3 regions of the Streptococcus parauberis NCFD 2020 genome follow, and region 2 is predicted to be linked to each of the others. Evidence: predicted binding sites of a transcription regulator. Region 2 holds the regulator's gene; each other region holds the start of a gene.

Region 1 (10,604 bases), 610 kb from region 2:
GTTCCTGTAACACCTTTAAAATCTTTCAATTTGGCGAGAGCTTTAGAAATATCCTTTGAAGATTTTGCATTTTCAGAGGCTTTTGCTGCCATATAAACTGAATCATAGCCTAAGGCTGCAAACATTGAAGGATTTGAGCCATATTTTACTTTGAATGTTTTGGCAAATTTAGCGGCTTTCTTGGAAGTCTTTTCTGAATATCCTGATAGGTAGTAAACATTGGTAACATTCTCTTTGCCACCAAGTTCAACAAGCTTATCATCAGCAAAGCCATCAGGACCAACGATTGGTGCAGTAATACCCATTTCTCGAGCCTGTTTAATAATTGTTCCAGTTTCTTGATAATAACCTGGCATAATCACCGCATCAAATGATTTATTTTTATATTTGGTAAGAGCAGATTGAAAATCTGTGTCTCCAGATTGGTAGGTTGCTTCGGCAACAATTTTACCCTTATAGACCTTTTTGAATTGTTTAGCTATTCCTTTTGCATAATCACTTGAATTGTCATAAAAAAGGAAAACTTTTTTAGCTTTTAATTGGTCAGTCGCAAAGGTTGACATGACATCCCCTTGATAGGAATCAATAAAGGTAGTTCGAAAGATGTAATCATAGGTTTTCCCATCACGAGCAATAGTTAAGTCATCTTGTGTTCCCGAAGGGGTAATTAATGGAACTGCGGCTGCCGTAGCATTTGGTGAGGCAGCAGCTGCTGCACCTGAAGTAGCTGGTCCGACGATAACATTAACATTATTTTGAGTAGCAAGACTGGTTGTTACAGTTGCGGATTCAGCATTCTCTGATTTATTGTCTTTAGTTACCAACTCAATTTTTTTACCATTGACTCCACCTGCATGATTGATTTCGTTAACTGCCATTTGAGCACCGACCTTTTCAGCACCACCATAGGCTGAGACTGGGCCAGTCAACTCTAAATTTAAGCCTAACTTAATGGTTTTTTTTATTTCTGTTCCTTTGGCATTAGAAGTACTACTTGGCGGCGCAGCATCGCAAGCTGCTAAAGACATTAGTGATATTGTTGCCATTGACCAAAGTACAAGTCTCTTTTTCATATGCATTTCCTCATTTAATAAAATTGATATGTAGATAAGAATACAGAATTATCTGAAAATTGTCAATAATTTAAGATTATTTTTTTAAAAATAAAGAAAAAACCAAGAAGTAATACTTCTAGGCTTTTTAAAGGACACTTTAATTGTCAGACAATTTTAGATTTCTCCTCTTCCTTACGGTGTAAATTTCCTACAAATTCATGATTGATATCATCAAATGCAGATAGTTTTACCTCTTTAATAAACTTAAATTTTTCAATTTCTTGTATTTTCGACTCTGCATCTTCTTTATTGACATACAATACTAAATAACGAGAGCGTTTAGAATGATAATATAAGTCACCAAACTTAGTAACTTTTCTTGCATCACGATTGTAATATAAATAAACAACGATGCCTACTCTATCTTGTTTTGAATACATGTTTAATCCTTTTCTTTGATATTTTGATAGATACCAATTTCTGGGTGCTCTTTACTTGATGATAGAGGTAAACCTTCATCAACAAAAATTGTGGGAGACACCACATTTGCAATCTGCTGACTGATTTCAGCTAGAATTTCTTGACATGCTACTTCCGCATATCTCAATTCGATCACTTTTGAATTCATATCAAGTTTCTTCTTGTTTGCCAGAATCGTCCTCCTCAACTCTCTCAATTCTGGTCGAAACTTTACAAAATCAATCTCTTTTGTATAGCTATCAGTTAATTGACTTAGTTCTTGAATAGCAACTTGGACCTCACTATCTTGATCAAGTGCATTTAACTTTTCTTGATAATTAAGAAACTCATCTCTCTCAAGCAAATCATTGACCAATTGGTCAATGGCATCATCAATTACTATTAAGTCTTCATTTATGACTAACATAACTTGATTATATCATAATGTCTCAGAATCAGTTATTCTAGTCGATTTTTATTTATTATTGGCTTTCTTCAATTATAGCATGTTTAAAATAAAAAGACATCACTCTCCACAGATATGTCTTTTATCTCAGTATCCTGATTATTTGGATATAATTATAGTACAAAAAAAGCTAGACAAGATGTCTAGGCTTTTTTACTTCAAGCTATTGTTTTCCATGATTTCATCGATGAACCCATAAGCTAAAGTTTCTTTAGCATCCATCCAATAATCTCTTTCAGCATCTCTATGGATTACTTTAATTGTTTTTCCACTGTTATCAGCAAGAATTTTTTCTAAGCGTTTACGAGTTTTTAATAATTGCTCCGCAACGATTGCCATATCCGACTGCTGTGTACCATTTCCAGCACCGCCCATTGGTTGGTGAATTAGATACTCAGCATTTGGTAACATGAACCGTTTACCCTTGGTTCCAGATGATGCAATAATTGTACCCATTGAAGCTGCCATCCCCATAACAATTGTTTGGACATCAGATTTAATGAAGTTCATTGTATCAACGATTGCTAAACCAGCAGATACAGAACCACCAGGTGTATTAACATAAAGGTAAATATCTTTAGTATTATCTTGTGCATCTAAGAATAACAATTGAGCAATGATAGAATTAGCCATGTTATCCTCAACAGGACCAGTTAACATAATAATACGATCTTTTAATAAACGTGAGTAAATATCATAAGATCGTTCACCACGACTTGTTTGTTCAATAACAACAGGAATCATATAATTCTCCAATCTAATTTACCTGTAGAGTGAAATCAACTCTTGCGCCAGGTAATCTTTTATGATGACCTTATTATAATCTATTGGTCAAAATAGGTCAAATAATAAACTTACTTTTAAAAAAACTTTCTAGCACTTAAACTAGAAAGTCCATTTAGAACAATATTTTGAAAAGAGCTGTTTACTCTAATCTGTTTCTCAAGGCTCGTCTAAGTAAAAGTCCACCGGAGTCTAAGGACTCGCGTCTTTATTTCAAGGCTCGTCTAAGTAAAAGTCCACCGGAGTCTAAGGACTCGCATCTTTATTTCAAGGCTCGTCTAAGTAAAAGTCCACCGGAGTCTAAGGACTCGCGTCTTTATTTCAAGGCTCGTCTAAGTAAAAGTCCACCGGACTTTTACTTAGTACCAAACAAGCGGTCACCTGCATCGCCGAGTCCTGGGACTATATAACCATGTTCGTTTAATTTTTCATCTAAAGCGGCTGTGAAGATATCAACGTCAGGATGAGCATCTTGTAATTTTTTAACCCCTTCTGGAGCTGCTACTAAACATACAAATTTGATGTTTGCAGCACCACGTTTTTTCAATGAATCAACTGCTAAAATAGCTGAACCACCTGTCGCTAACATTGGATCTACAACAAAGATTTGGCGTTGATCAATATCTTCTGGAAGTTTGACTAAGTACTCAACTGGTTCTAATGATTCTTCATCACGGTACATACCGATGTGTCCAACTTTTGCAGCTGGAACGAGACTTAAAAATCCATCAACCATACCAATACCAGCTCTTAAGATTGGAACAATTGCTAATTTCTTACCAGCTAATTGTTTTTGAACAGTTTTTGAAACTGGAGTTGTGATTTCAACATCTTCAACTGGAAGGTCTCGAGATACTTCATATCCCATTAACATTGCAATTTCGTTGACTAATTCACGAAAATCTTTAGTTGACGTCGTTTGACGACGCAAAATTGATAATTTGTGTTGAATTAGTGGATGCGAAATAACTTGAAATTTTCCCATGGTCGTTTACTTCCTTCTTATTTTTTTCACTTGTAACATTATAGCAGAAATCTTCAACTTTTGCAGATTTTTTTAAAGCCTAAGTTATTCTAACCTTAACAGAGTAAATAGATTCTACTCGATCCACTAGAATAAAAAAAACAACCTAGTTTCACTAGGTTGTCAATTTAAGCAATTTTAAATTTTCGACGAAGATTTTCAGCTCTGCGATCACCAATCAATTTATCCAATTGATGTGTCACTAATGTTAAATAGCCATAGATACTAAAGCCAAGACCACCAATAATTAATAAATAAAGGAGACTGGCGCTTCGGCCATCAGTCGATAAGAAGTAACCTAATATCCAATTTCCAAGAACCACCACAATTCCCATTACTGCTGTTAGAATTGCTAATAATAGAATTTGACGGAATAACAAATTTCTATTAAATTTAGTTACTTGATGTAAGCGACGGATCATTAACACGATTGGTAAGAGTAAACCAAAAGTCGTTGCAAGCAAGGGTCCATAAGCATGGAATAAATAAATCGATGGAATCTGTAAGACAAGTTTTACAATAACCCCATAAGCAAAGTAGAGCATGGCTCTTTTATTTTCAAATAAGGCTTGGAGCATTGGTGCAAGTAAGGAATAGAGTGCTAGTAAAATAACTTGTAATAAAACAACTCTAAACAAACTGATTGCTGTTGGTACTGTCACTCCATAAAAGACCACATAGAGAGGTTTGGCTAAAATAATTGCCCCTGTCAATGCTGGTAATAAAAACATGAATAACATGGTAATATTATTGATGATTAATTTAGCTGCTGCATGCATATCTTTCTTGACATAATTCTCTGTCAATAAAGCAATTCCAACGCCACCAATTGAAGCTGCAACAGCAATAAGAATCATCGTAATTTTTGCTGGATTGGCATTAAAGTATCCAAATAGCTCCATTAGTTGTGCCTTAGGAAGCTTGGTAAAGAGCAACATACTATTAATGAAAGTCCATTGGTCAATTAATTGAAAGGCTTGGATGGCACTACCAGTAACAATAAAAGGAATTGATTCTTTTATTGTTTCCCACAATAAACCTTTGGCATCAATTTTAATATCCATAACAGGTTTTGCAAAAATTTTCTTTAACAATCCTTCTTTATTGAGATAAAAAACCAAGACTAACATACTGGCAATCATCCCAATAAATGCTGCAAATGTCGAATGGATTACTGCTTCAACATAATTACCAGATCCCAGTTTCATAACCATGTAAGTTGCGATTAGCATCCAAATGACCCGAACAATTTGTTCAGCAATCTGACTCAATGCATATGGTTTAATATTGTTATGTCCCTGAAAAATTCCCCTAATGATACTCATGATAGGGAAAATAAGGACAGCTAATGATAAACTGTGCATGACTGGAATTAACTGTTGATCACTACCCGACATTGATGCAAAAATAGGGGAAGTGATATACATAACAAATGAAAAGAAGAGTCCTAGACCCAGCATCAATTTCATAGTTGAACGAATCAACTGGTAGCTATGCTCAGTTTGTCCAAGGGAATTATATTTGGCAATCTGTTTTGCAATTGCGACATTGAGGCCTGTAGTAGAAATCAATAAAAAATAGGCATATACATTATAGCCCATGTTAAATAAGGCATTGGCCTGTGTCGCATATTTGCCCATCCAGATAAACCATGGGATGACATAGATCACACCTAAGAGTCGACTGATAAAATTACTAGCTGTGGACCATGCTGTTCCACGCAACATCAGTTCCTTTTGGGTTATTTCGTTGTTGTTTGTTTCCATATCTATTCTTTCTAAGATGTAGTAGCTATATTATAAACTTTTGAATGATACTTGTAAATCTAGAACTTTAGAGATAAAATAAGTTATATGATTACAATTGAAAAAACTATTGAACTTCTTAAGGAAGATAAAAACTTTAGGGAAGTGTTAGACAAAGAAAATTATTATTTTAATTATTCTGCCCTAACCTTCTCTAACCTTACTTATGATAGCCGAAAAGTTGATATGAGTACGCTTTTTTTTGCTAAAGGCGCAGCATTTAAGGCAGAATACTTAGAATCTGCAATTAAATTGGGATTAACTGCCTATGTTTCAGAAGTTGACTATCAAGTTGGTATTCCGGCAATCATCGTTACTGATATCAAAAAGGCAATGGCTATTATTGCTAAAGATTTTTATGGTAATCCGCAAGATAAGCTTAAGCTATTAGCCTTTACCGGAACTAAGGGCAAAACGACTGCTGCTTACTTCGCTTACAATATCTTGCAAGAATCCCATAAGCCAGCCATGTTATCAACAATGAACACCACTCTTGATGGCAAAACTTTCTTCAAATCTCAATTAACTACACCAGAATCTTTGGACCTTTTCCAAATGATGTCAACTATTGTTGATAATGGAATGACTCATTTGATTATGGAAGTCTCAAGTCAGGCTTACTTGGTCGAACGTGTTTATGGTTTAACCTTTGATGTCGGTGTATTTCTCAATATCAGCCCAGATCACATTGGTCCAATTGAGCACCCTACTTTCGAGGACTACTTCTATCATAAGAGACTTTTAATGGAGAATAGCCGAGCAGTTATCATTAATAGTGATATGGATCATTTTGATATTTTAGCTGAACAAGTTGCCAATCAGGAGCACGACTTCTATGGTAGTCAGTCAGAAAATCAGATATTAAACAGTCAAGCCTTTACTTTTAGTGCTAATGGTAAAATGGCTGGAGATTATGATATCCAATTAATTGGGAAATTCAATCAAGAAAATGCTACTGCTGCTGGACTAGCTTGTCTACGTCTAGGTGCTGATTTGACAGACATTAAGCAAGGAATTGCTAGGACTAGCGTCCCTGGACGAATGGAAGTTATCTCACATCCAAGTGGTGCAAAAGTTTTCGTTGATTATGCTCATAATGGAGATAGTCTAGAAAAATTAGTTACAGTTGTTGAAGAACACCAAAAAGGAAATATCAGCTTAATCATTGGTGCAACAGGTAACAAGGGTGAAAGCCGTCGAGCAGATTTTGGTCAGGTAATTAATAATCACCCAACCTTAAAAGTATATTTAACTGCTGATGATCCAAACTTCGAAGACCCACAAGATATTTGCCAAGAAATTGCAAATCACGTCAATAGATCTGTCTCGATCATTGCTGATCGTACAAAAGCCATTTCAACGGCCATCAAAGATTGCCAAAAAGAAGGTGACGCCTTAATCATTGCTGGTAAAGGAGCCGACGCCTATCAAATTGTTAATGGCCAAAAAACAGATTATCCTGGTGACTTAGCAGTTGCTCAATCATTAATAAATGATTAAGACGCCTCTCTGGTGTCTTTTTTTACTGCTCAATTGGTAAAAGAGCATTATTTATAATCATTATTAGTGATTTTTATAACCATTCTTACTACTCTTTTTAACCATTACAAACAAGTCAATTTTTACAGAAATGCAATATAAAAGGCTTTGTCCTGTCTTTTTTCTATGCTATAATGAGAAAGCTCTTAAAATATACTATAAGAAAAAGGGAGGGGATAATGTCAATTATTTCAGCAGAAAAAATTGAAGTTGCATATGATCAAACTATTGTATTGAATGACTTGTCACTTGAATTATTGGATAATAAAATGACTACTATTATTGGCGCAAATGGTTGTGGCAAATCGACTTTGCTGAAAGCATTAACCCGTATCCTCCCTATTAATCAAGGACAAATCATCATCGATGGTCAATCCATTGCAACTATGCCGACCAAAACAATTGCTAAAAAAATTGCTTTATTACCTCAAGTTCAAGAAGCCAGTCAAGGCATCAAAGTTTATGACTTAGTTTCTTATGGTCGCTACCCACATCAAGACAGACTTGGTCGATTAAAAGACAAAGATATTGCTATCATAAATTGGGCCCTTACTGCCACAAATACCAGTGAACTGGCTGACCTTGCTATTGATTCTTTGTCTGGTGGTCAACGTCAAAGAGTTTGGATTGCAATGGCCTTGGCACAAGATACGGATACGATTTTTCTTGATGAACCAACGACATATCTAGATATGAATCATCAGTTAGAAATATTACAATTACTAAAAAGTCTAAATGAAAATGAAGGTAAAACTATTATTATGGTCTTGCACGACCTCAACTTATCATCTCGCTTTTCTGACCAATTAATTGCTATGAAAAATGGTCAAATTCAATACCAAGGAACCGTCACTGAAGTGATGTCACCTGCAATTATTAAAGATATCTTTAATATTCAAGCGGATATTATTGAAGACCCTAAACATCATTGCCCAACTTTATTGAGTTATGATTTACTATAAATTTATTCTAGGAGAATAGAATTCATGAAAAAAATACTGTCACTGCTTACTTTAGCTTTATCTGTTTTTATCTTGGTTGCTTGCGCAAGCAATTCTCCAAAAAAAACAACTATAAAACCATCTAAAATGCCTAAAATAACAGGCTTCACATATAAAGGAACGATACCAGAACATCCAAAGCGTGTCGTTAGTTTAACTTCAACTTATACAGGCTATCTTGCAAAATTAGATTTGCATTTAGTAGGAGCAACAACTTATGATCAAAAGAATCCACTCCTAAAAGATGCTTTAAAAGATGCGAAGATTGTTTCGGCAGCGGATTTAGAAAGTATTGCTGCCTTAAAACCAGATTTAATTGTGGCTGGTTCAACTGAAGAGAATTTGCCTCAATTAGCAAAAATCGCACCAACTTTATGCGTTCAATACCGTAAACATGACTATCTCCAAGTTTTTTCAGATTTTGGAAAAGTCTTTAATCAAGAAGATAAAACAGAAGCTTGGTTAAAAAAATGGAATAAAGATACCGCACAATTTGAGAAGAAAGTCAAAGCTGTCACCGGAGACAAAGCAACCTTCACCATTATGGGACTTTATCAAAAAGATATTTATTTGTTTGGTAAAGATTGGGGCCGAGGCGGTGAAATTATCCATCAGGCCTTCCACTATGATGCACCAGAAAAGGTAGAAAAAGAGGTCTTTCCAAAAGGCTATCTTTCACTCTCACAAGAAGTCTTGCCTGATTACATTGGAGATTATGTTGTCGTTGCTGCCGAGGATGACAAAACTGGCGCTGCTTTATATGAAAGCCAGTTATGGAAAGATATTCCAGCTGTAAAGAATAAGCATGTCATTAAAGTCAATGCAAATACCTTCTACTTCACTGATCCAATTTCCTTAGAGTATGAATTAAAAACACTCAAAGAGGCAATTTTGGCACAAAAATAAAAGGACTATACAATCCATGTTATTTGGACAAACAAAAGATAAAGTTAAGAATAAGCCAAGAAATTTTTGGCTTATTCTTTTCATAAGTTGCCTTATCCTACTTATTGGAATCTATTTCAGTTTAATCTATGGGGCAAAATCATTTTCATTTCAAGAATTACTCATAGCCTTAAAATCTAGTCAGCCATCGAAAATCAGAACAATACTGGTTGATGTTCGCTTACCAAGAATTGTTGCGGCTATCTTAGTTGGTACTGCTTTATCGTTATCTGGATCTATTATGCAAGCTGTGACCAGAAATCCAATTGCTGATCCTGGACTTTTAGGAATTAATGCTGGTGCTGCCTTAGCTCTGGCTATTGCCTATACCATTTGGCCCCAGCTTCACTATTCCTTAATTATTGTAATTTCTATGGTTGGCTCTACACTTGCATGCCTATTAGTCTTTGGCCTTTCCTATCAAAAAGGCCGAGGGTATCAGCAAATGCGCCTTATCTTATCTGGGGCAATGGTAGCCATGCTCCTTTCAGCCATCGGACAAGCGTTGATTAACTATTTTCACTTAGCAACCGCCATTATTGGCTGGCAAGCAGGTGGCTTGGTTGGCGTCAATTGGAAAATGGTTACTATGGTCGGACCAGTGATTATCCTAGCCCTCATTATTCTGCAAGTCTTTGCTTATCAATTAAGTATTTTGAGTTTAGCAGAAGAAAAAGCAAAATCATTAGGTCAATCAACTTTTACTCTAACCCTACTATTCTTAGCTTTAGTCCTTGTACTCTCATCAACTTCCGTTTCTTTAGCTGGTAATATAGCCTTTGTCGGACTGATTGTACCCCATCTCACTAAAGCTTTCATCCCTCACAATTACAAGCAGTCCTTACCAATTATCGGTATCCTAGGAGCAGCTTTTATCGTCTGGGTCGACTTGCTTTGTCGCGTCATTAATCCACCCTATGAAACACCTATAACAGCTGTGGTGAGTCTACTCGGATTCCCAGTTTTATTATGGCTGGTTAGAAAGGCGGAAAATTGATGACTAAACAAAAATTTGCATTTTCTCTAGCTATTCTGATCAGCTTCCTCGCTTTCTTATTTTTCCTAAGCTTATCCTTTGGCGATTCTCAAATGTCTCTTCTGGCTGTCCTTAAGTCTTTAATGGGAAAAGCTGACGCTTCAACGACCTTTATTATTACAAGCATTCGACTACCCCGTATTTTAGCTGCCATCTTTGGCGGTGCCAGTTTGGCCATCTCGGGCCTATTACTCCAGACACTCAGTAAGAATCCATTAGCCGATTCTGGTATCCTGGGCATCAATGCTGGGGCTGGCTTAGCAATAGCTTTGGTAACGGTATATGCAGGTGAAGTGCCCGGTCTCATGACCTTTCTCCCCTTAATTGTAATATCTAGTGCCCTACTAACTGTCGCCCTTGTATATTGGATGTCCTTAAGTCCTACTGGTCGTCTCAAAAGTCAAACACTGATTATTACCGGAGTAGGTTTGTCACTAATGCTTTCTAGTCTGATGATTGCCATTACAGGACGTGTTAACCCCTTTAAACTT
Region 2 (10,604 bases):
ACAACTGGTTTTGTGACATCAATACTATATTCAGTTATAGCTGGTGCAATCATCTCTGTCGTTGTTGTTGGCATTATCCCCATCACAATAACAGTTTCTGTAGGCTCAATCCGTTGGACTGTAGACACGCCATTTACTGTAGTTGTAATCAATTTACCATCAGTTCCTTGAGTCTGTACTGCTTGGTAACCTTCAGGCTGAGTATCATCAGATACATAACGAATAGGACTAGCAATGACCGTTTCTGTAACAACTGAATCACCAACTGCAGCAGCTGTAACATCTGGACTAAGTGTTGTAGCTGTCGAAGTATCTGTTAGGGTAATTGTTGCAGCTTTCTCAACTACTTTAGTGGTTATTGCAGGCGCCTCAGCGACGAGGGATGGGGTGGTTGCTACAGTAACGTCTGCAACAGTTTCATCAGCGGCTATCATTTGTGTTGTTAGCATAACACCTAATTAAACACTTCCTACTCCAAGAAGCGTTTTTCTAATGCTAAAAATTTGTTTTTTATCCCTAAACATGGCGGTCTCTCTCCATTTTTAATTTTTCTATTTATTCACTTTGATTGTAGCACATAGCACTACCCTTTACAAAATAATTTAAAAATAAAATTAAAAAGAAGTCGCATTGTGCAACTTCTTTTATTATAGTAATAAATTCTTATTAGATACTACATCATTCCACCCATCATATTAGGGTCCATTCCACCTGGCATAGCTGGCCCAGCTGGCTCTGGTTTAGTAGCTACAACTGCTTCAGTAGTAAGAATAAGACTGGCCACTGATGCTGCATTTTGTAATGCAGAACGTGTTACTTTAACTGGATCAATAATTCCTGTCTCAATCATATCAACCCATTCACCATTGGCAGCATTGAAACCAGTTCCTTTAGGACTGTTTTTCAAACGATCGATGACAACTGACCCCTCATAACCTGCATTATAAGCAATTTGACGAACTGGTTCTTCAAGGGCACGAAGGACAATGTTACGACCAGTCGCATTATCACCTTCAAGTTCTAGAGCTTGAACTTTCTCAATCACTGAAATAAAGGCAGTTCCTCCACCAGCTACGATCCCTTCTTCAACAGCAGCACGAGTAGCATTCAAAGCATCTTCAATGCGGAGCTTCATTTCTTTCAACTCAGTTTCTGTCGCAGCACCAACCTTGATAACTGCCACACCACCCGCTAACTTAGCTAGACGTTCTTGCAATTTCTCACGGTCGAACTCAGACGTTGTTGTTTCTAATTGGGATTTAATTAGGCCAACACGATTGGCAATAGCATCCGCACCGCCAGAACCTTCAACAATAACTGTTGAATCTTTATCCACAGAGATTTTAGCTGCTTGGCCTAGCGCTGCTATTGTCGCATCCTTAAGCTCTAAACCAAGCTCTTCAGTAATCACAGTTCCACCTGTTAGAATGGCAATATCCTCTAACATAGCCTTACGACGGTCGCCAAATCCTGGTGCTTTAACGGCAACAACATTAAATGTTCCGCGAATTTTATTTAAAACTAATGTTGGTAAGGCTTCACCATCAACATCATCAGCAATAATCAATAATGGGCGGTTTGTTTTTAAGACTTCTTCTAAGAGTGGAAGAATTTCTTGAATGTTTGATACTTTTTTATCAGTGATCAAAATAAATGGATTTTCTAAGTCAGCAACCATTTTTTCGTTGTCTGTTACCATGTATTGAGAAAGGTAACCACGGTCAAACTGCATTCCTTCAACTACTTCTAGCTCAGTTTCCATTCCACGTGATTCTTCAATAGTGATGACACCATCATTGCCAACACGTTCCATGGCTTCGGAAATGTACTCTCCAACTTTTTCTGAACGTGAAGAAACAGCCGCAACTTGCGCAATGGCTTCTTTTCCTGTAACTGGTTGGGCAATTACTTTTAGTTCTTCGACAGCTGTCGCTGCAGCTAATTCAATCCCACGTCGAATACCAATTGGATTGGCACCTGCAGTAACATTCTTTAGTCCTTCACGAACAATTGCTTGAGTCAATACAGTTGCAGTTGTTGTTCCATCACCAGCAATATCATTGGTTTTTGAAGCAACTTCTGACACTAGTTTTGCTCCCATATTTTCAAAATGATCTTCTAACTCAATTTCTTTAGCAATTGTAACCCCATCATTAGTGATCAATGGTGATCCAAATGCCTTCTCAAGAACTACATTACGACCTTTAGGGCCTAATGTAACTTTGACAGTGTCAGCTAAAATATCGACACCTCTGACCATTGCTGCACGCGCATCTGCTGAGAATTTAATATCTTTTGACATAATTATCCTTCTTTCTTATCCTTATCTATACTGTATATTAGTCAATAATGGCTAAAATATCTGATTCACGAATAACAGTTACAGTCTCCTCATCGAGGATAACATCCAAACCAGGATTCTCAACTAAAACTTTGTCACCAACTTTGACAACTGGAGGAACTAAATCACCTGTAATGGTACGCAATCCTGTCTCACTAACAGCAAGAACCGTAGCTTTTTTAGTTGATTCTTTATGAGCTCCAGCAAGAACAAAGCCGCCAACAGTTTGTTCTTTTTCTTCTTCAAATTTCACGACCACGCGGTCACCTAAAGGTTTTATCATGTGTATGCCTCCTATTAATTACTAGAAATTTAGCACTCTCTTATAGATAGTGCTAACTTACTCTATTATTTTATCACTTGGTCAAAAATAGTCAAGAAAAAAATACTTAGTTATAAAGCAAAAATTTCAATAGTTTAAATATTTTGGTTTTTCCAACTAGACAAAAAGACTGAGTGTCATCCTCAGCCTTTTATTTATTCTATGTCAAATTTTAATTTGCCATGGGACATTCCTATTTTCAACTGGTGTCCACTAGATAAGTCGCCAGAAAGAATCAATTCTGACAGTTTATCTTCAATATGCGTTTGTATCGTTCTTCGGAGTGGTCTTGCCCCCATCTCCACATCATAGCCTTCCTCTGAGAGATAGTTGAGGGCCGATGGTTGAATTTTCAGACTAACGCCTTTTTCCGCCAAATTAGTAACTAATGGTTTAACCATAATCATCACTACTTCTTTCATATCCTCTTGACTGAGGCTATGGAAGACTACCTTCTCATCTATCCTGTTAATGAATTCTGGTCTGTAGGATTTCTTCAATTCTTCCAAAATTCGTTTTTCCATGGCTTGGTGGTCTTGAGAAATATCTTTGGCACCAAAACCAACTGTTTTATCATCACGTAAGGCCGTCGCGCCCAAGTTACTAGTCATAATAATAATGGTGTTTGAGAAATCAACGCGACGCCCGCGACTGTCTGTTAACATCCCATCATCTAGAACTTGCAATAGGACATTAAAGATATCCGGATGGGCTTTTTCAACTTCATCAAATAGTAGAACAGAATAAGGTTTATTTCTAACCTTTTCTGTCAGTTCGCCACCTTCTTCATAGCCGACATAGCCTGGAGGTGCCCCATTTAATCGACTAGCTGCAAATTTTTCCATATACTCGGACATATCGAATCGAATTAGTGCTGACTCATCATCAAAGAGAACTTCTGCTAAAGCTTTTGCTAATTCTGTTTTACCAACTCCCGTTGGCCCTAAGAACATGAATGAACCAATAGGTCGTCTGCCTGTTCTAATTCCTGACTGATTGCGACGAATTGCCCGTGATATTGCTGATACAGCATCTTCTTGACCAATCACACGCTTATGCAATTCTTTTTCCAAGTTAAGATATTTTTTGCTATCTGCTTGGGTTAGTTTTTCAACAGGAATTCCTGATAACTTGCTTAGTGTAGACATGATATTATCTTCAGTCACTAGTGTAGGCTTTGCAGATTTGTTATTAACTTGAGCTTTCAATAGTTTTGAAACTGTTTTGAAATCCTTCTCTAGAATAGCTTGATCAATTGGTGTTAAGATGGAAGCTTTTTCTTTTTTGACTAACCCTTGAACCGTTGCACTTGCTTCATCTAATAAGTCAATGGCTGAATCAGGAAGATTTTTACTGGTTAAATAGCGATGAGCTACCTTAACAGCCGTCTTGACCGCTTGGTCTGAAATTGAAACATTATGGAAACGTTCATAAGATCCTTTTAGTCCTAACAAAATTTGATAAGCATCTTCCAAATTTGGTTCTTCGATAAGCACTTTCGCAAAACGACGAGATAAAGCTGCATCTTTTTCAATATGTTTTTGATACTCTTCTTGTGTTGTCGCACCTACCATATGGAGCGTTCCACGTGATAAAGCAGGTTTTAAAATATTTGCTGCATCTAAAGTACTGTCAATCCCACTACCAGAACCCATGATTGTATGTAGTTCATCAACAAAAAGAATAATCTGACCATCCGTCTCAATATCGTCGATGATTTGATTCATTCTTTCTTCGAAGTCCCCACGGAAACGTGTACCCGCAACAACACTCATCATATCTAATTCCAAGACCCGCATATCTTGCAATTCATAAGGAATTGATCCATTGGCAATCCGTTGAGCTAGTCCATAAGCTAAGGCTGTCTTACCAACACCAGCATCTCCAACTAGTACAGGATTGTTCTTGGTTTTACGACTGAGAACCTGAATCATCCGTGTGATTTCTTTATCTCTGCCGATAACTGGTTCTAATAATCCTTGGTTGGCCATTTCCGTTAGGTCTCTGGTGAAATCTGACAAGTCTCCAGCTGTACTAGCCGGCTTCATCATGTCAGAAAAAGATCCAGCACCTTTGGCTTTTTTAGGTTTTCGTAACTCATGAATAGCTTTAATTGTTTCTTTACTATATGCCGCCTGTATTTCAATAGCTTTTCTGAGATCAGCAAGCTTTGGTTGTCCTTGTCCATCATCCTTAATTTTGAAGCCAGCCATCTCTAAGAGTCGGGCAGCCATAATATCTGGATTTAACAAAATTGCAAAAAGAACATGCTCTGAACCTACTTCAGAAGCATTTGTAACCAAACTTATCATTTCAGAAAACTTAAGAATATTGGTTAAAGTCTTGGACTGACCTAAGAAATGTACTTCTTTAATATCATCTTGAGGACTTTTTCCCACGGCCAAAATTGCAGCTGCTTCATATTCTTCTTCTGAAATTTTATTATTAAATTCACTAAAAACTAATCCTGCTAGGGAACCTTCTTCTTTCACCATTGCTAAGAGAATATGCCAGGTCTCCAAATGCGAACTGCCAAAGCGAGCTGCTTGGTACTGGGCCTGTTTAAATATCTCTTGCATCTTTATTGAGTAATCAATCATTAATGCTTCCCTTTCTATCAATACGACGTAACAAACGATATAACATCTTTGCACGGATGCTTGGAGCATCTTCACCTAATACATCGTCCGTCGCCATAGCAAGAACAATGTTTCCTTCTCGCTCAGTAATAAGATTTTCATCAAAAAGCATTTGAATCGAATCTGTAAACACTTGTTGGCTAACGCGTTCACCAAGCATTGCATTCATGGAACCAATTAATTGGTGCTTATCTGAAAAATGCACCTTGGCAATACGAATATAACCGCCGCCACCGCGTTTGCTCTCTACTTCATAACCACGACTTTCAGTAAAGCGCGTTTTGATGACATAATTTATCTGACTAGGTACAACCTGAAAAGAGTCAGCTAATAAAGACCGTTTAATTTCTGCAATCCCAGATTGCTCCAGAAGTTCTTTGATATACTCTTCAATACTATCCGATGTGTTTTTACTTGGCATAATCTCACTCCCTTAATTAATACTTACTCATTCACAAGGTTGTTTCCCTATTTGACTAAAACTGACTTTAATTATAACAAATTGCTATCCTTAAAAGCAAATGGAAATATCTGACTATATTAAACAAAAAAATGAGCACCAGAAGGTACTCATCATTTATGCATGTTTAATTGTAAATTACAATTTAACGATGTTTACTGCTTGAGGGCCACGTTGACCTTCTTCAACATCAAATTCCACTTTTTGTCCTTCATCTAAAGATTTGAAACCATTAGATTGGATAGCTGAAAAATGTGCGAAGACATCTTGCCCGTTTTCAGTTGAAATAAAACCGAAACCTTTTTCAGCGTTAAACCATTTAACTGTACCTTGTGCCATAATCATCTACTTCCTTTCCATAAATTCTTGTGTAAAAATAGAGAGAAACGATGATGTGGAACACATATACTAACTCACAAACTAATTTACTAGTCAAGTGTATCAAACTGTTATAGTAAAGTCAAGAAAAAACATTAAAAGCGCTTTTAAAATAAAGTGAATAGAAAACGCTTTTTTATTTTGCTAGAGTTTTTTCTTGAGTTAATTTATTTTCTAGGCTAAAATGTGTCATAAAGAGATTAAATTTGTTTTATTTTAAAAACAAGTTATCATCTAAAATATATTATAGTTATAAGGAACAGAAGCTTGTTTCTAGGGAGTACAAATATTGACAGAGTCAAATATTATTAGTCGTGTTCAAGAAATGCGTCAAAAATACCTTTACGATAAAATGGAAACAGCTGACTGCGGAGATTTCACTTGCAAAGATCTTAAAAAAGCTAAGAAAATCAAGAAAAAATTGATTGGCTTAGAAAAAGAGCGTTGTCACAAACTGATTGAGCATGAGGATATTTCATTAATTGATCAAAAGATTGCTTTGTTAAAAGAAGAATTCCGCAAAGAAAGTAACTCTAAACAAGGTCAGGACACCCCTTAATATGTCAATTCCAATACTGGTCATTACCTTCCTCCTTTCGCTCATTTTATCAAATGTGATCAATCGGATTTTTCCACAAATCCCCCTACCTGCCATTCAGCTCTTTTTCGGAATCCTGTTTGGCATTTTTAATAAAGGTCACCATTTAATCATTGATCCAGAAATCTTCTTAGCCTTTGTCATTGCCCCCCTTAACTTTCGAGAAGGTCAGGAAAGTGATGTCAAAAGCTTTATCCGTTCAAGAGGTTTAGTTCTCTATTTAATCTTACCTGCTGTCATGATTAGCACAATTGTTATGGGTTATGGTATCAAAACCTTACTTCCGGTCGAATTACCATTAGCCCTCTGTTTTGCCATGGGAGCGGCCCTAGCGCCAACCGATGCCGTAGCCTTCCTATCCTTGGCCAAACGCTTCAAATTCCCCAATCGGATAAAAAACACCTTAACTTCTGAGGGTTTGTTGAATGATGCTAGTGCACTTGTTGCTTTTCAGTTTGCACTAACAGCCTTGGTCACAGGCTATTTTTCCCTAGCCGATGCAGGCTTAAATCTACTTTTTTCAATTTTGGGTGGAATTGTTATTGGTTTAATCTTTGCTCTACTCAACAGAATCTTTCTGTCGGTGCTTGAAAAATTTGATGCAGCAGACGTGACTGGTGCGCTTCTGTTAGAATTAACTCTCCCATTTGTCGTTTACTTCATTGCACACATGCTTCATGTCTCAGGTATCATTGCCGTCGTTGTAGCCGGTGTGATGCAAGCAAATCGGATAAAAAAAGTTACCCTCTTTGATGCGCAAGTTGACCGCGTCACAAATATTATCTGGGAAACCATTAATTTTATACTAAATGGTTTAGTCTTCATTATTTTTGGCGTCGAACTAACCCAATTTACTGGGCCCCTTTTAGCTAGTCCAAGTTATAGCAATGTCTACCTACTTTTTATCGTGGTTATTTTGACAGCTTTCCTATTCCTTATAAGATACCTAACAATTATCATTTACTTCTTTTTCAGAAGTCGTAAGTACCACAAAGCTTTTAAAAAATACTTACCTACTGTTAATCTTCTGACTTTTTCAGGAGTTAAAGGGAGTGTTTCTTTAGCCATTATCCTTTTAATTCCGCAGATTGATACTTACAAAAATTCATTGACTTTGTTTACAGTCGGTGCAATTACATTGCTTAGTTTTTTGATTGGCTTACTGGTTCTACCCCACTTAGCGCCTGTTGCTCGGTCGACAGAGAACTATTTAACTAAGATTGATATTTTAACGTCAGTTGTCAAAAAATTAGAGACAGAAGGACAAAAAGCTCAAGCAAATCAAGCTGGATTATACTATGTCTTAGATGCCTATAACCGTCGGATTGAGAATCTAATCTTGGAACAAGAGCCAAATAATGTCAAGGAGGAATTAGCTGAGTTACAACTGCTGATGCTTGCTATTGAAAATGAAGGACTAGAACACGCCTTTCGCCACAAAGATATTACAATTTTTGAGTATCGGATTTATCAAACCTACCTAAAATCAATGGAACGTCAAGTTAACCGAAGTTTTATCTCAAGTTTTAATTATTCCTTTACCATTTTGCTCCGTGTTATTCGACATGTCATTCATGAGATGTGGTCTGTCGGTAGCGACTTGAAATCGAGTTTGACCAGTTTACAAAAAGCTAGAATCCGTTTATCTGAAGAAAATCGGGACCATTTGACGGATTTATATTTAGCTAATATAGAATTAATCCTCGAATCACTGGAAGACTTAGAAGGCTTTTACAATTCGTCATTAGTTAATTTTTTACAGAATCAAAGGATTCAAAATGCTGAATTGATGAAGTCTGGACTTTTTGTTGAGCGGGTGATTGCTAACTTTATCCCAGATTCTAGCGGTGAACGGATTCATGGTTACTATCTGGAACGACAAACGATTCATGAATTTGAAGTTGCTGGTCATATCACAGCTAGAGAAGCACAACAACTTCGTGATGAAGTTAATGAATTAGAAAGCTATTCTCTGCGTGATAATTCACCAAACTTTGTCTACGATATCATAAATTATCGACACCAATTGAAGTAACTTGAAGTTACTTCTTTTTTGATGAGCAAATCTTTTGTTTTATTACTAATTAGTGATAATATATAGGTAGAAAAATGATTTGTTATATTAGGAGGTATTATATGACTCAAACAAACTTACTTGGCATCCATCATGTTACGGCGATGACCAATAGTGCTGAAGCAAATTATCGTTTTGTGACGGAAATTTTAGGAATGCGTCTGGTCAAAAAGACTGTTAATCAGGATGATATTCATACTTATCATACATTCTTCGCAGACGACATGGGTTCAGCTGGGACAGATATGACTTTCTTTGATTTTCCCAATAATCCAAAGGGCGTCCGTGGTACAAACGGAATTACCCGGATTGGACTTCGAGTGCCAAATGACGCAGCACTAGATTATTACTTAAATCGTTTTAACCAGTTTGGAGTCAAACATGATGGTATCATCGACCTATTTGGTCATAAAGCTCTCCCATTTGAAGAAGAAGATGGCCAACGCTATCAATTAGTTTCTGATCAACACAATTCGGGAGTTCCTGCTGGTCAACCTTGGAAGAATGGTCCCGTACCTTCGGATAAAGCAATCTACGGCTTAGGACCAATTGAAATCACGGTTTCTTACTTTGATGACTTCAAAAACTATTTAATCCAAGTCTATGGAATGCGTATCCTGGAAGGTGAATCAGATTACGCTATCTTAGAAGTTGCCAAAGGTGGACATGGCGGGCAAGTTATCTTACGTCACAAGGAAAGTGACCAACAAGAAATGCAAGGTTATGGTTTGGTCCATCACGTGGCCTTCCGACTTGCTGACCAAGAAGCTATCAAACATTGGGCCGAAAAATATAATGCCTTGGGTATCATGAGCTCAGGACTAGTTGATCGCTTCTATTTCCAAGCCCTCTATTCGCGAATTGGTCATATATTACTTGAGCTTTCTACTGATGGACCAGGCTTCATGACAGATGAACCCTATGAAACTTTAGGCGAAGCCTTATCACTTCCGCCATTTTTAGAACCAAAACGTCATTTTATTGAAGCGGCCATTAGACCCTTTGATACTAAAAGATCCTAAGGAGGCAAAGGATGCCCACAATCACATCAATTCACCATATTAGTGCCATGGTTGGCGACGTTAACAAAAACATCCACTTTTACAGAGACTTGCTCGGCCTAAAACTGGTCAAACAGACCGTCAATTTTGACGACCCTAGCCACTACCACCTCTATTACAGTAGCCCCCATAACCACCAAGGTTTGCTAACTTTTTTCCCTTTAGGAAATAGCAAAGCTGGTCAAATCGGTAGTGGACAAGTCGGACGTATTGCTCTCAGCGTTCCCAAAAATGCATTAGATTTTTGGCGTCAAAAATTGAAGAAGGCTAACATTGCTTTCCAAGAAAGCCAATGGGGAACGAAGCCTGCCTTGTTCTTTAGTGACCTTGATAACCTAGATATAGCCCTAGTAGCAACAAGCGACAAGAGTCAGAATCCATCAATCACCGGACTCCACGGTTCCTATTTACTCTCTTCTAACTATAAAGCTAGTCAAGAATTTCTCCAAAAAAACTTGGGGCTTGCACCTGCTTTTGAAGACGGTTTAACAATATCATTCACCTTTAAAAGTGATTCTGAACAGGAAATCATTATTCCCAAGGTTAATTATCAACGAGGAGAAATGGGACCAGGAACCGTTCACCATATTGCTTGGCTGGTCAATGATTTAGAAGAGCTGAAAGCAAAACAAACGCAACTAACCGACCAAGGTTTCAATGTCACTGTTATCCGTGACCGCAAATATTTCCAATCCATTTACTTAAGAGAACCTGGTAAGGTAATCTTTGAA
Region 3 (10,604 bases), 1.1 Mb from region 2:
TCTGTAATTGCTGAAATATATTCAATTTCCGAAATGATATCAGAAGATAATTCAAGATGTTCCTGAACAAGAGGGTCTCGTTCAAATAATTTTATCAAGTAGTGTCGTCTACTGAGCCCTAAATCATAGTCTGTTAGAAGTTGCTCTATTTGACTCAATGCAGCTTCAAAACTATCTTCATAAATTGGGTAAGGTGAAGGTGACCCACTATGAACTAATTTTTGGATGTACTTAACCATCTTATCAATCCCTTTATTTTTTATGGCACTGATTGAAACTACAGGTACACTTAGCAGATAACTAAGTTTATCACAACTAATCTGATTTCCATTTCTTTCTACAACATCCATCATATTTAAGACAAGAAGACAAGGAAAACCTAATTCTAACAGTTGGGTTGCTAAATAAAGATTTCTTTCAAGGTTTGATGCATCTAAAACATCAACAATAAGCTGAAGTTGCCCACAAAGCAGATAATCTCTCGCCACTTTTTCTTCAGATGTATAAGGAGATAAAGAGTAAACTCCTGGTAAATCTTGAATTTCAATCTGTTTATCTATTTTTAAAAAGCCACTTTTTCGATCAACAGTGACTCCTGGCCAATTTCCAACTTTCTGATTACTTCCAGTTAATAAATTAAATAAACTCGTCTTTCCACTATTTGGGTTCCCAATTAATGTAACTTTTCGCATAACTCCTCTTAAATGTTCTATCTTCGATCAACGCTAATTAATTGTGCTTCTGATTTTCTAAGTGTTAGTTCAAATCCTCTCACAGAGATTTCAATTGGATCTCCCAAAGGAGCAACTTTTATTAATTTGACTTGCGTCCCTTTCGTTAATCCCATATCCATCAAATGTCGCTTAGTTTCTTTATTTGTAAAGATATTATCAATATAAGCTTTTTCACCTACCAATAAATCGGTAAGTGGGACAGCATTTGAGGTCGTTTGATGTAGTTCAACATCAATATTATCTAAAATACTTTTATCAAATGCTAGTCTCTGATCTGATAACATTACGATAGCACTATTATTAGTCTTTGAAATGAGCATAATCTGTTTGTCAGGCAACAAGCCTAAATGTGACAAATGTTTTTTAAATGAATCAGGAAGATTAATAGACTTGATAAGATACTTTTTCCCAATTTCTGCTTGTAATAATTTCACACTATTCTCCCTTTAATATCTTCCAATTATAACATAAGAAAATTATAATGTAATCCTTTTCACTAAAAAATTAAATAGAGTTAATAAAAAAGTTGGATTTCTCCAACTTAATTAAAGTATTTTACTCAAGAAATCAACGGTTCTTGCTTGGCTTGGGTGGTCAAAAATTTCTTCAGGCTTGCCTTCTTCGACAATCATACCATCATCCATAAAGATAACTCGGTCTGCAACTTCCTTGGCAAAACCCATTTCATGTGTAACAATAGCCATTGTCATTCCGGCAAGAGCGAGTTCTTTCATAACAGTTAAAACCTCACCCACCATTTCAGGATCTAAGGCAGATGTTGGTTCATCAAATAAAAGCATATCGGGGTCCATCGCCAAGCTTCGAGCTATCGCAATCCTTTGCTTTTGCCCACCTGAAAGAGAATCTGGATAACTTGTAGCCTTATCAGCGAGACCAACTTTTTCCAAAAGGTGATAAGCCTTTTCTTCAGCTATCATTTTACTGACCTTTTTAGTTTTGATTGGTGAGAGAGTAATATTGTCTAAAACGGTCATGTTGGGAAAGAGGTTAAACTGTTGAAAGACCATTCCCATTTTTTCACGCATTTTAAAAATATCATTTTCCTTATCCGTAATGTCAGTACCCTCAAAGGTTACTTTTCCTTTGCTTGGTGTTTCTAATAAGTTCATCGTCCTTAATAATGTTGACTTACCAGATCCAGACGGTCCAATAATGACTAAAACCTCTCCTTGCTCAATTGTTAAGTCGATTCCCTTTAAAACATGATGCTGACCAAAAGACTTATGTAAGGCTTCAATTTTCAATAGTTCTTGACTCATAAACTTTTAACTCCCTGTCCCATCTTCTTTTCTAATAAATGTAATAGTTGTGACATTACAGTCGTAACCATCAAGTAATAAAATGCTCCAAACAATAAAGGTGTAATTGGCTGATACGTTGACGTAACAACCGATTGGGCACCATTCCATAATTCCATAACACCAATTGTTTGCAAGAGTGCACTATCTTTTATTATTGTAATAAACTCATTGCCTAATGCTGGAAGGATATTCTTAAAAGCTTGAGGTAATATAACAAACCGCATCGCATTTTTAGGGCGAATGCCTAAAGAGTATGCTGCTTCTAACTGGCCAGCCGGTACGGCCTCAATCCCAGCTCTGACTATTTCGGAAATATATGCTCCGCTATTCAATGAAATAATAATAATCCCAGGTAAGAGTCGTGAAAAATCAAGGTTTAGAACACCAAAATCTATAATAGGCATTTGATTAAAGTGCATCCAAGCAAAGGCAATCATAATTTGAACGACCATTGGTGTCCCTCGGAAAATCCAAACATAGAAAGAGGCAAGCCATTTCAAGGGAAGAATAGAACTTCTCTTCAAAAATGTAATAATTATGCCTAATATGGTGCCAAAAAACACTACAGCAATTGAAATAAAAATGGTGACTAAGACACCGTAATTAAAGTAGCCCCAGTAATGTGGCAAAAAAGAAAAATTCATATTTATACTCCAAACATATCGATTTTTTAAAACAACGAAATAATTATAACACTTTATGTATAAAAATACAATAGAAACTAAAATAAAAAACCTGCCTGGGCAAGTTTTTTTTAAAGATTAATATTAATATAATAAATCGTAAATTTCCATTGCAATTAAATCAATACTATCAAATGAATATGATTCACGAGCTTCAACATCACGTAATGTAAAAACTGGTCCAGTTTCAACATCATTTGCAAATGCTACTTCAGCAACTACTACGCCATCACGTTCAAAATTTCTTTTTAAGTTGCCACCGTCATTAACCATTAATTCTAAGCGGTTGATGATTCTCACTAAATGTGATTCCATTTCTGTTCTCCTATTCCTTAGTTTTCCATATTATTTTAACATAATTTGCCCTAAACAAACACTAAAAGAGACAAATTTCTCAATCTTTTCCTTTGTTATGTGTGGTAAATTGTTGTTTTTTCTCGAAAATATTGTGATTATCACTCTATTCTGGAGAGTGCTAAAAATTCGAACTTTTTACTTGATTTCCAAAAATAGGGTGCTATAATATGGTTATAAAGTTTGACCATGTTTGACTATAAATCAAGATGGTCGATAGAAATGCATTGGAGGTATGCTATGCTCTGTCAGAATTGTCAATTAAATGAAGCTTCAATCCATTTATATACCAATGTTAATGGGAAACAAAAGCAAATTGATTTATGTCAAAATTGCTATCAAATAATGAAAACGGATGCGAATAATTCAATATTAGGGGGAATTGGTTCGCGTTCAGAAAAAAAACAAGACCCAATGAATCCATTCTTTGATGACTTTTTCGGTGATTTGAATAACTTTCGATCTTTCGGAAATCTACCTAATACTCCTCCAACTCAGGCAGGTGGAAACGGTGGAAATAATGGGAAAATTCCTAACCAACAGGGCTCTCGTAATCAAAATGCACAAGCTACTCAACAGCCTAAAGGCTTACTAGAAGAGTTTGGTATCAATGTTACGGAAATTGCCCGTAAAGGAGGTATTGACCCTGTTATAGGTCGTGACGAAGAGATTACACGTGTCATTGAAATTCTCAATCGTCGTACAAAGAATAATCCAGTTCTAATTGGCGAACCCGGTGTTGGTAAAACTGCTGTCGTTGAAGGTTTAGCTCAAAAAATTGTGGACAGTGATGTCCCATATAAACTTCAAGGTAAACAAGTGATTCGTTTAGATGTTGTTAGTTTAGTCCAAGGAACTGGAATCCGTGGTCAATTTGAAGAACGAATGCAAAAACTGATGGAAGAAATAAGAAACCGTCAAGATGTTATCTTATTCATTGATGAAATTCACGAAATTGTTGGAGCCGGTAATGCAGGTGATGGCAACATGGACGCTGGAAATATCTTAAAACCTGCTCTTGCTCGTGGTGAATTACAGTTAGTTGGTGCTACTACACTTAATGAGTATCGAATTATTGAGAAAGATGCCGCCTTAGAACGACGTATGCAACCTGTTAAGGTTGATGAGCCTTCTGTTGAAGAAACAATTACCATCTTAAAAGGGATCCAGACTAAGTACGAAGATTATCATCATGTTAAGTATACAGATGATGCTATCATTGCTGCTGCGACACTTTCTAATCGATATATTCAAGATCGCTTCCTTCCAGACAAAGCAATTGACTTACTCGATGAAGCCGGCTCAAAATTGAACTTGACGTTAACTTTTGTTGATCCAAAAGAAATAGATCAACGTCTTGTCGAAGCCGAAAATTTAAAAGCGCAGGCTACACGAGATGAAGACTATGAGCGCGCAGCTTATTTCCGCGACCAAATTATCAAATATAAAGAGTTACAAAAGCAAAAAGTTGATGAAGAAGATACCCCAATCATTACTGAGAAAACAATTGAAGGTATCTTAGAGGACAAAACCAATATCCCTGTGGGTGATTTGAAAGAAAAAGAACAATCACAATTGATTCACCTGGCTGAAGACTTGAAGAGTCATGTCATTGGTCAAGACGATGCTGTTGATAAAATTGCTAAAGCTATTCGTCGTAACCGGGTCGGTCTAGGTACGCCAAATCGACCAATCGGTTCATTCTTATTCGTGGGTCCTACAGGTGTAGGGAAAACTGAGTTATCTAAGCAATTAGCAATTGAACTTTTTGGCACAGCCGATAATATGATTCGTTTTGATATGTCAGAGTACATGGAAAAACATGCCGTTGCTAAGTTGGTTGGTGCCCCTCCTGGCTATGTCGGATATGAGGAAGCCGGTCAATTAACGGAAAAAGTCCGTCGCAATCCTTATTCACTCATTTTGCTGGATGAAATTGAAAAAGCTCACCCTGATGTTATGCACATGTTCCTTCAAGTTTTAGACGATGGTCGTTTGACTGATGGGCAAGGCCGGACAGTTAGCTTTAAAGATACCATCATCATTATGACTTCTAATGCCGGGACAAGTACTAATGAAGCCTCTGTCGGATTTGGGGCAGCCCGCGAAGGACGAACAAGTTCAGTTCTGGGACAATTAACAAATTTCTTTAATCCAGAATTTATGAACCGTTTTGATGGTATTATTGAATTCCAAACATTAAGCAAAGATAATCTATTACATATTGTTGATTTGATGTTAGAAGATGTCAACAATCGCCTCTCTCAAAATGGCCTTCACCTTGATGTGACCAATAAAGTTAAAGAGAAATTAGTCGATCTTGGTTATAATCCAAAAATGGGTGCTCGTCCATTAAGAAGAACTATTCAAGATTACATTGAAGATGCTATTACTGATTTCTACTTGGAAAATCCTAGTGAAAAAGAGCTTAAAGCAATGATGACTAGTAATGGAAATATCATTATTAAATCAGCAAAAAAATCTAATTCCCCTGTGGAAGATCAAACCAAGTCTTACGAAAATTAATTTGAAAAGTGATAATAATGATTATTATCACTTTTTTGATGAAAATTTTCACATATTATGAAAAAAAATAAAGCGCTATCTTCATTTTTTTAGTATAATATAAATAGGAGGGACGGCTATGACAGTTCCAAAATTCGGCGAAAAAATTGAAGAAAAAAACTACAAATCTCGGTATGGAGTTTATGCAGTTATTCCAAACAGTGATAAAACAGAGGTCATCTTAGTACAGGCACCCAACGGGGCTTGGTTTCTTCCTGGTGGAGAAATTGAGGAAGGTGAGAATCACTTAACTGCTTTAGAGCGAGAATTGATTGAGGAGCTCGGATTCTCAGCTGAGATTGGATATTACTATGGCCAAGCAGACGAGTATTTTTACTCACGTCATAGAGATACCTATTACTATAATCCAGCTTACTTGTATGAAGTAACTTCTTATAGTATTCAAGGAGATCCCTTGGAAGACTTTAACAAACTAGCTTGGTTCCCAATCGAGGAAGCAATTGCCAACTTAAAACGCGGCAGTCATAAATGGGCAATAACTGAATGGCAAAAACAACACCATTCTTAATAACTATTAATTTATTGATGTATAGTGATTGATAAAGAGGAGATAATTATGAGACTTATTAATACAACAGGGAGTCATCCTGAACTGGTAACCAATCAACTAACAAATACAGATGCTAAATTGGTTGAAGTTTACTCGGCAGGTAACACAGATGTCGTTTTCACAAAAGCACCAAAACATTACGAACTATTAATCACTAATAAATATCGCGCAATTAAAGATGAAGAATTAGAAGCAATCCGTGAATTTTTCTTAAAACGTCGCATCGATCAATCTCTTATCATTAAAGGGAAAACAAAAATGGTTCATACCAATAATTTAATTGAAATCTCATTCCCAATCAAAGAAGAAAACTAGCCCATCCAGGTTAGTTTTTCTTTATCACTAACAAACAAAAAAATCTGACCTTTCGGTCAGATTTTTTATTTAGTTTCAAATCCTTCAGCTACTGCCTCTGGGAAATTTTCTTCAATTATTTTTGCACTTGCATCACAGACAAATGCTCCATAAGGACGCATTCTAGTTGTCGGATCAACGCGGCGAGAACGCTCACACACTTCACCTACTGCATGTTCTACAGTAAATGCAACACCATCAAATGCTATTGCATTTTCAGGCGCTTCTTCTAAATCAGCAACTGTCAATTGAGATACAATCATTAATAGTGCAATATCACTATCTAAAGCTGTTAATAATGTTTTGACATGCGGACTAGCATAGACTGTCAAGTGTGCTTCAAGAGATTTACCGATAATTTTCTCATTACGAGCTTCTTCTAAAGCTTTTTGAGCTTGTGTACGTAGAGTCATGAAAGCTTCCCATGCAGATAAAATATCCTCTTCACCTTCATAGCTTTCAGCTAGAGGTAACTCTGATAACTGTACAAATTCTTCACTTTCAAATTCTAAATAGGACCAGATTTCCTCAGCTGTATGAGGTAAAATTGGTGTTAATAGTTTAGTAATTTTAACCAAAATATCATAGAATACTGTTTGCATGCGACGGCGTTCAGGGCTATTAGCTCCTTCAATATATACAACGTCTTTAGCAAAATCTAAATAAAAGGCTGATAAATCAATTGTCACAAAGTTAACAACTGCTTTGTAGATTGCCATGAAATCGTATGATGCATATGAAGTATTGATTAATTCAACTAATTTGTTAAATTTGATTGTCATATATTTATCAACTGCAGAAAGATTTTCATAAGCTACAGCATCAGTATTTGGATTGAAATCAGACGTATTAGCAATCAAGAAACGTAGCGTATTTCTGATTTTACGATATGTTTCTGATACTTGTCCTAGAATATCCATAGATACACGGACGTCATTATCGGTGTCAACTGAAGTAACCCATAAACGCAGAATTTCTGCACCATATTGTTTAGTCACATCACTAGGTAAGATTGTATTACCTTTTGATTTAGACATTTTTTCACCCTTACCATCAAGGACAAAACCTTGTGATAAGACTTCTTTATATGGGGCATGACCATTAACAGCAACTGATGTGATTAATGATGAATTAAACCATCCTCGGTACTGGTCTGATCCTTCTAAATAAAGATCTGCTGGGTAGTCTAAGTGTCCACGAGCATTCATTACACCATTCCAAGATGAACCTGAATCAAACCAAACATCCATGATATCTGTTTCTTTTGTAAACTCACCATTTGGTGAACCTGGATGAGTAAAGCCTTCAGGTAGTAATTCTTTTGCTTCTTTCTTCCACCAGATGATTGAACCTTCTTGTTCAAAAAGATTGGCAATATGGTCAGTTACTTCTTTTGTCATAATAGCTGTGCCATCCTCAGCATAGAAGATTGGTAGAGGGACACCCCATGCACGTTGACGTGAGATTACCCAATCGCCACGGTCACGGATCATATTATAAAGACGCGTTTTACCCCATGAAGGATGGAAGTTAACTTTTTCAATTTCATCCAAGATTTCTTGTCTGAAATCTGATACTGAAGCAAACCATTGTGGAACAGCACGCCAAATGATTGGTTTTTTAGTACGCCAGTCAAATGGGTATGAGTGATTTATAACTTCACTAGCTAATAATAAGTCGCCAAGCTTTTCTTTAACAATCGGTGTCACTTTATCATAAAATTGGCCTTGGAAATCTGGTCCTGCATTTTCCATCATGATGCCGCGCTCATCAACAGTAACAGCAACTTCTAATTTATATTTACTACCAACATTGTAGTCATCTTCACCAAAACCAGGTGCTGTATGAACAATACCTGTACCTGTTTCAAGTGTAACGTGGTCACCTAAAATAACAAGTTCATCAACTTCTGTATCCCATGGGTGCTCAGTCACAATATATTCAAGTTCACTTCCTTTGAAGCTATTAAGGACTTCAAATTCTGGCCAACCAAATTTATTTGATAAACTTTCAAGTAAACCTTCAGCTACGACATATTTACAGTCACTTCCAGCAGGTTTAACTTGTACATAGTCCATATCTGGACCAACAGTAAGGCCACGAGATGCTGTAACCGTAAATGGTGTTGTTGTCCAAACAACGATATAAGTATCTGTATCTAATTTACCCTTGCCATCTTTTACCTTATTGGCGTAATATAATGACGTTGAGTCAATGTCATGATACTCAATCTCAGCTTCAGCCAAAGCTGACTCTGAAGACCATGACCAATAGACTGGTTTCGCACCGCGATAGATATAACCCTTATCAGCCATCGCACCAAATACACGAATTTGATCTGCTTCGTATTGAGGCATCAAAGTTACATAAGGGTTTTCCCAATCTGCAGAAACTCCAAGGCGTTTGAAATCTTCACGCTGTTTATCAACTTGGCTGAGTGCATAGGTACGACACATTTCCAAATATTCAGCCAAATCCATTTCTTTACGTTTTACACCTTTTTTAGCTAAAACTTGTTCAATTGGTAACCCATGAGTATCCCAACCTGGGACAAATGGCGCTTGGAAGCCAGACATAGATTTTGAACGAACAATGATGTCCTTAGATATTTTATTTAAAGCATGGCCAACGTGAATATTTCCATTGGCATAGGGAGGTCCATCATGTAAATGAAAACTTGGTTTTCCTTCATTTAATTCTTGACGTTTTTTATAAAGATTAGCTTGGAACCAAGCTTCTTGCCATTGAGGCTCTTTATTAGGAAGGCCAGCACGCATTGGAAAAGCTGTTCTTCCAAGATTTAAGGTTTCTTTTAATTTCATTTTTTTAACTCCTTAGTCATAGTTCATGTTATTGACAATATAAAAAGAGCTCCATCCGTAAAAGGACGAAAGCTCGTGGTACCACCTTAGTTTAGAATAATTTCTTATTCCCTCTTTCGCTCGTAAGGTGAGCAGACCTCCTAACTTACTTGGTTCAGTTAGGAAGAAAGAAAATGATAATTAAATTTACTAGGGAATGTAGAGCTCTCATCATCCTCTACTTGCTGTGAATATTGTAAATTAAACTGTGTTTTTCTTATTCTTCAATATTTAATTTAAAGGTTTGTGTTTCATTAAGGTTGATTGCAGGTTCACTTGCTTCACTATTGTAATGATCAAAATTTGCATCTTCCAAATCTTTATTACTTTCATCAACACGACGTTGTAATTCTTCCATTTCCTCTGGAGTGAATTGGCGTGTTGCATCAAATGATGCACTGTCTTCAGTTTCAGGTACTTCTTCGTTAAGAACTTCTTTCACAACTTCTTTAAAAGCAGCATCTGAATTTTGAAGATAGATTGCTGTTGGTTGCAACAATTCATCCCATTCAGGTGCATTGGCTAAGTTCAATTGAGCTTCAATAGAAGAAATAAGACGTTGATGGAAGACACGAGTTTGACGTTTCAACTCTTCTGTTTCTACTGCAACTCGTTTTGCTTCATCTGTAGCATCACGCAACATTTGGTTTGATTTCGCTTTTGACTCATCTAATAAATGTTGTGCATCATAATTTGCTTTGCTAACAAGATTTGATGCCTCAGAATTTGCTGTAGCTTTTACTTTTTCAGCAGTTTCTTGAGCTAAGATAACTGATTGACTTAAAGATTCTTTCATTTCATCAAAATAAGAAAGTTTTTCTTCTAAATTTTTAATTTTTGCTTCGTGTTCACGGTTCTTTTTCACAAGTGCTTCATAATCGTCTACGACGATATCTAAAAACTCGTTAACTTCTTCCTCGCTATATCCACGGAATTTTGTTTTAAATGTTTTATCTTTAATTTCAAGTGCTGTAAGTGCCATTATTTCTCCTTATTTACGCATCGTTTTACTGATTGTTAATTTAATCTTCCCATTTTTACTTAGACCATTATCTGATTCGATTTTGAATCGACCATAACCTCTTACACTAATCATATCGCCTAGAGCAAGATTATCTGATGTTCTAGTTACTTTACGATAATTAACTTTTACTTTTTCA

The links. The regulator CtsR, encoded in region 2, represses protease genes until heat stress. The targets are predictions, from matches to a motif close to TTGGTCAAAAAAGGTCAAANA.
Region 1: SPB_RS07340 (ATP-dependent Clp protease proteolytic subunit) is a predicted target of CtsR. The motif match lies at 2,808-2,828, and genes of this name have one in related genera.
Region 3: SPB_RS04785 (ATP-dependent Clp protease ATP-binding subunit) is a predicted target of CtsR. The motif match lies at 3,274-3,294, and genes of this name have one in related genera.

Annotation. Positions count from the first base shown of each region.
Region 1 is NZ_AEUT02000001.1:1,465,053-1,475,656, forward strand. It holds gene SPB_RS07325 (ABC transporter substrate-binding protein) at 1-1,073, opposite strand, end outside; gene SPB_RS07330 (YlbG family protein) at 1,220-1,495, opposite strand; gene SPB_RS07335 (YlbF family regulator) at 1,498-1,941, opposite strand; gene SPB_RS07340 (ATP-dependent Clp protease proteolytic subunit) at 2,134-2,724, opposite strand; gene upp (uracil phosphoribosyltransferase) at 3,119-3,748, opposite strand; gene SPB_RS07350 (putative polysaccharide biosynthesis protein) at 3,916-5,553, opposite strand; gene SPB_RS07355 (UDP-N-acetylmuramoyl-L-alanyl-D-glutamate--L-lysine ligase) at 5,641-7,092, shown strand; gene SPB_RS07360 (ABC transporter ATP-binding protein) at 7,311-8,093, shown strand; gene SPB_RS07365 (iron-hydroxamate ABC transporter substrate-binding protein) at 8,118-9,038, shown strand; gene SPB_RS07370 (FecCD family ABC transporter permease) at 9,055-10,074, shown strand; gene SPB_RS07375 (FecCD family ABC transporter permease) at 10,074-10,604, shown strand, end outside.
Region 2 is NZ_AEUT02000001.1:2,074,170-2,084,773, reverse strand. It holds gene SPB_RS11560 (hypothetical protein) at 1-449, opposite strand, end outside; gene groL (chaperonin GroEL) at 674-2,302, opposite strand; gene groES (co-chaperone GroES) at 2,340-2,624, opposite strand; gene SPB_RS10500 (ATP-dependent Clp protease ATP-binding subunit) at 2,819-5,263, opposite strand; gene SPB_RS10495 (CtsR family transcriptional regulator) at 5,256-5,723, opposite strand; gene SPB_RS10490 (cold-shock protein) at 5,901-6,101, opposite strand; gene SPB_RS10485 (hypothetical protein) at 6,430-6,699, shown strand; gene SPB_RS10480 (cation:proton antiporter) at 6,701-8,773, shown strand; gene SPB_RS10475 (VOC family protein) at 8,875-9,834, shown strand; gene SPB_RS10470 (VOC family protein) at 9,846-10,604, shown strand, end outside.
Region 3 is NZ_AEUT02000001.1:949,866-960,469, forward strand. It holds gene feoB (ferrous iron transport protein B) at 1-692, opposite strand, end outside; gene SPB_RS04765 (ferrous iron transport protein A) at 710-1,168, opposite strand; gene SPB_RS04770 (amino acid ABC transporter ATP-binding protein) at 1,280-2,014, opposite strand; gene SPB_RS04775 (amino acid ABC transporter permease) at 2,011-2,700, opposite strand; gene SPB_RS04780 (DUF1797 family protein) at 2,824-3,054, opposite strand; gene SPB_RS04785 (ATP-dependent Clp protease ATP-binding subunit) at 3,334-5,619, shown strand; gene SPB_RS04790 (NUDIX hydrolase) at 5,738-6,187, shown strand; gene SPB_RS04795 (DUF1827 family protein) at 6,236-6,544, shown strand; gene ileS (isoleucine--tRNA ligase) at 6,610-9,405, opposite strand; gene SPB_RS04805 (DivIVA domain-containing protein) at 9,662-10,426, opposite strand; gene SPB_RS04810 (YlmH family RNA-binding protein) at 10,436-10,604, opposite strand, start outside.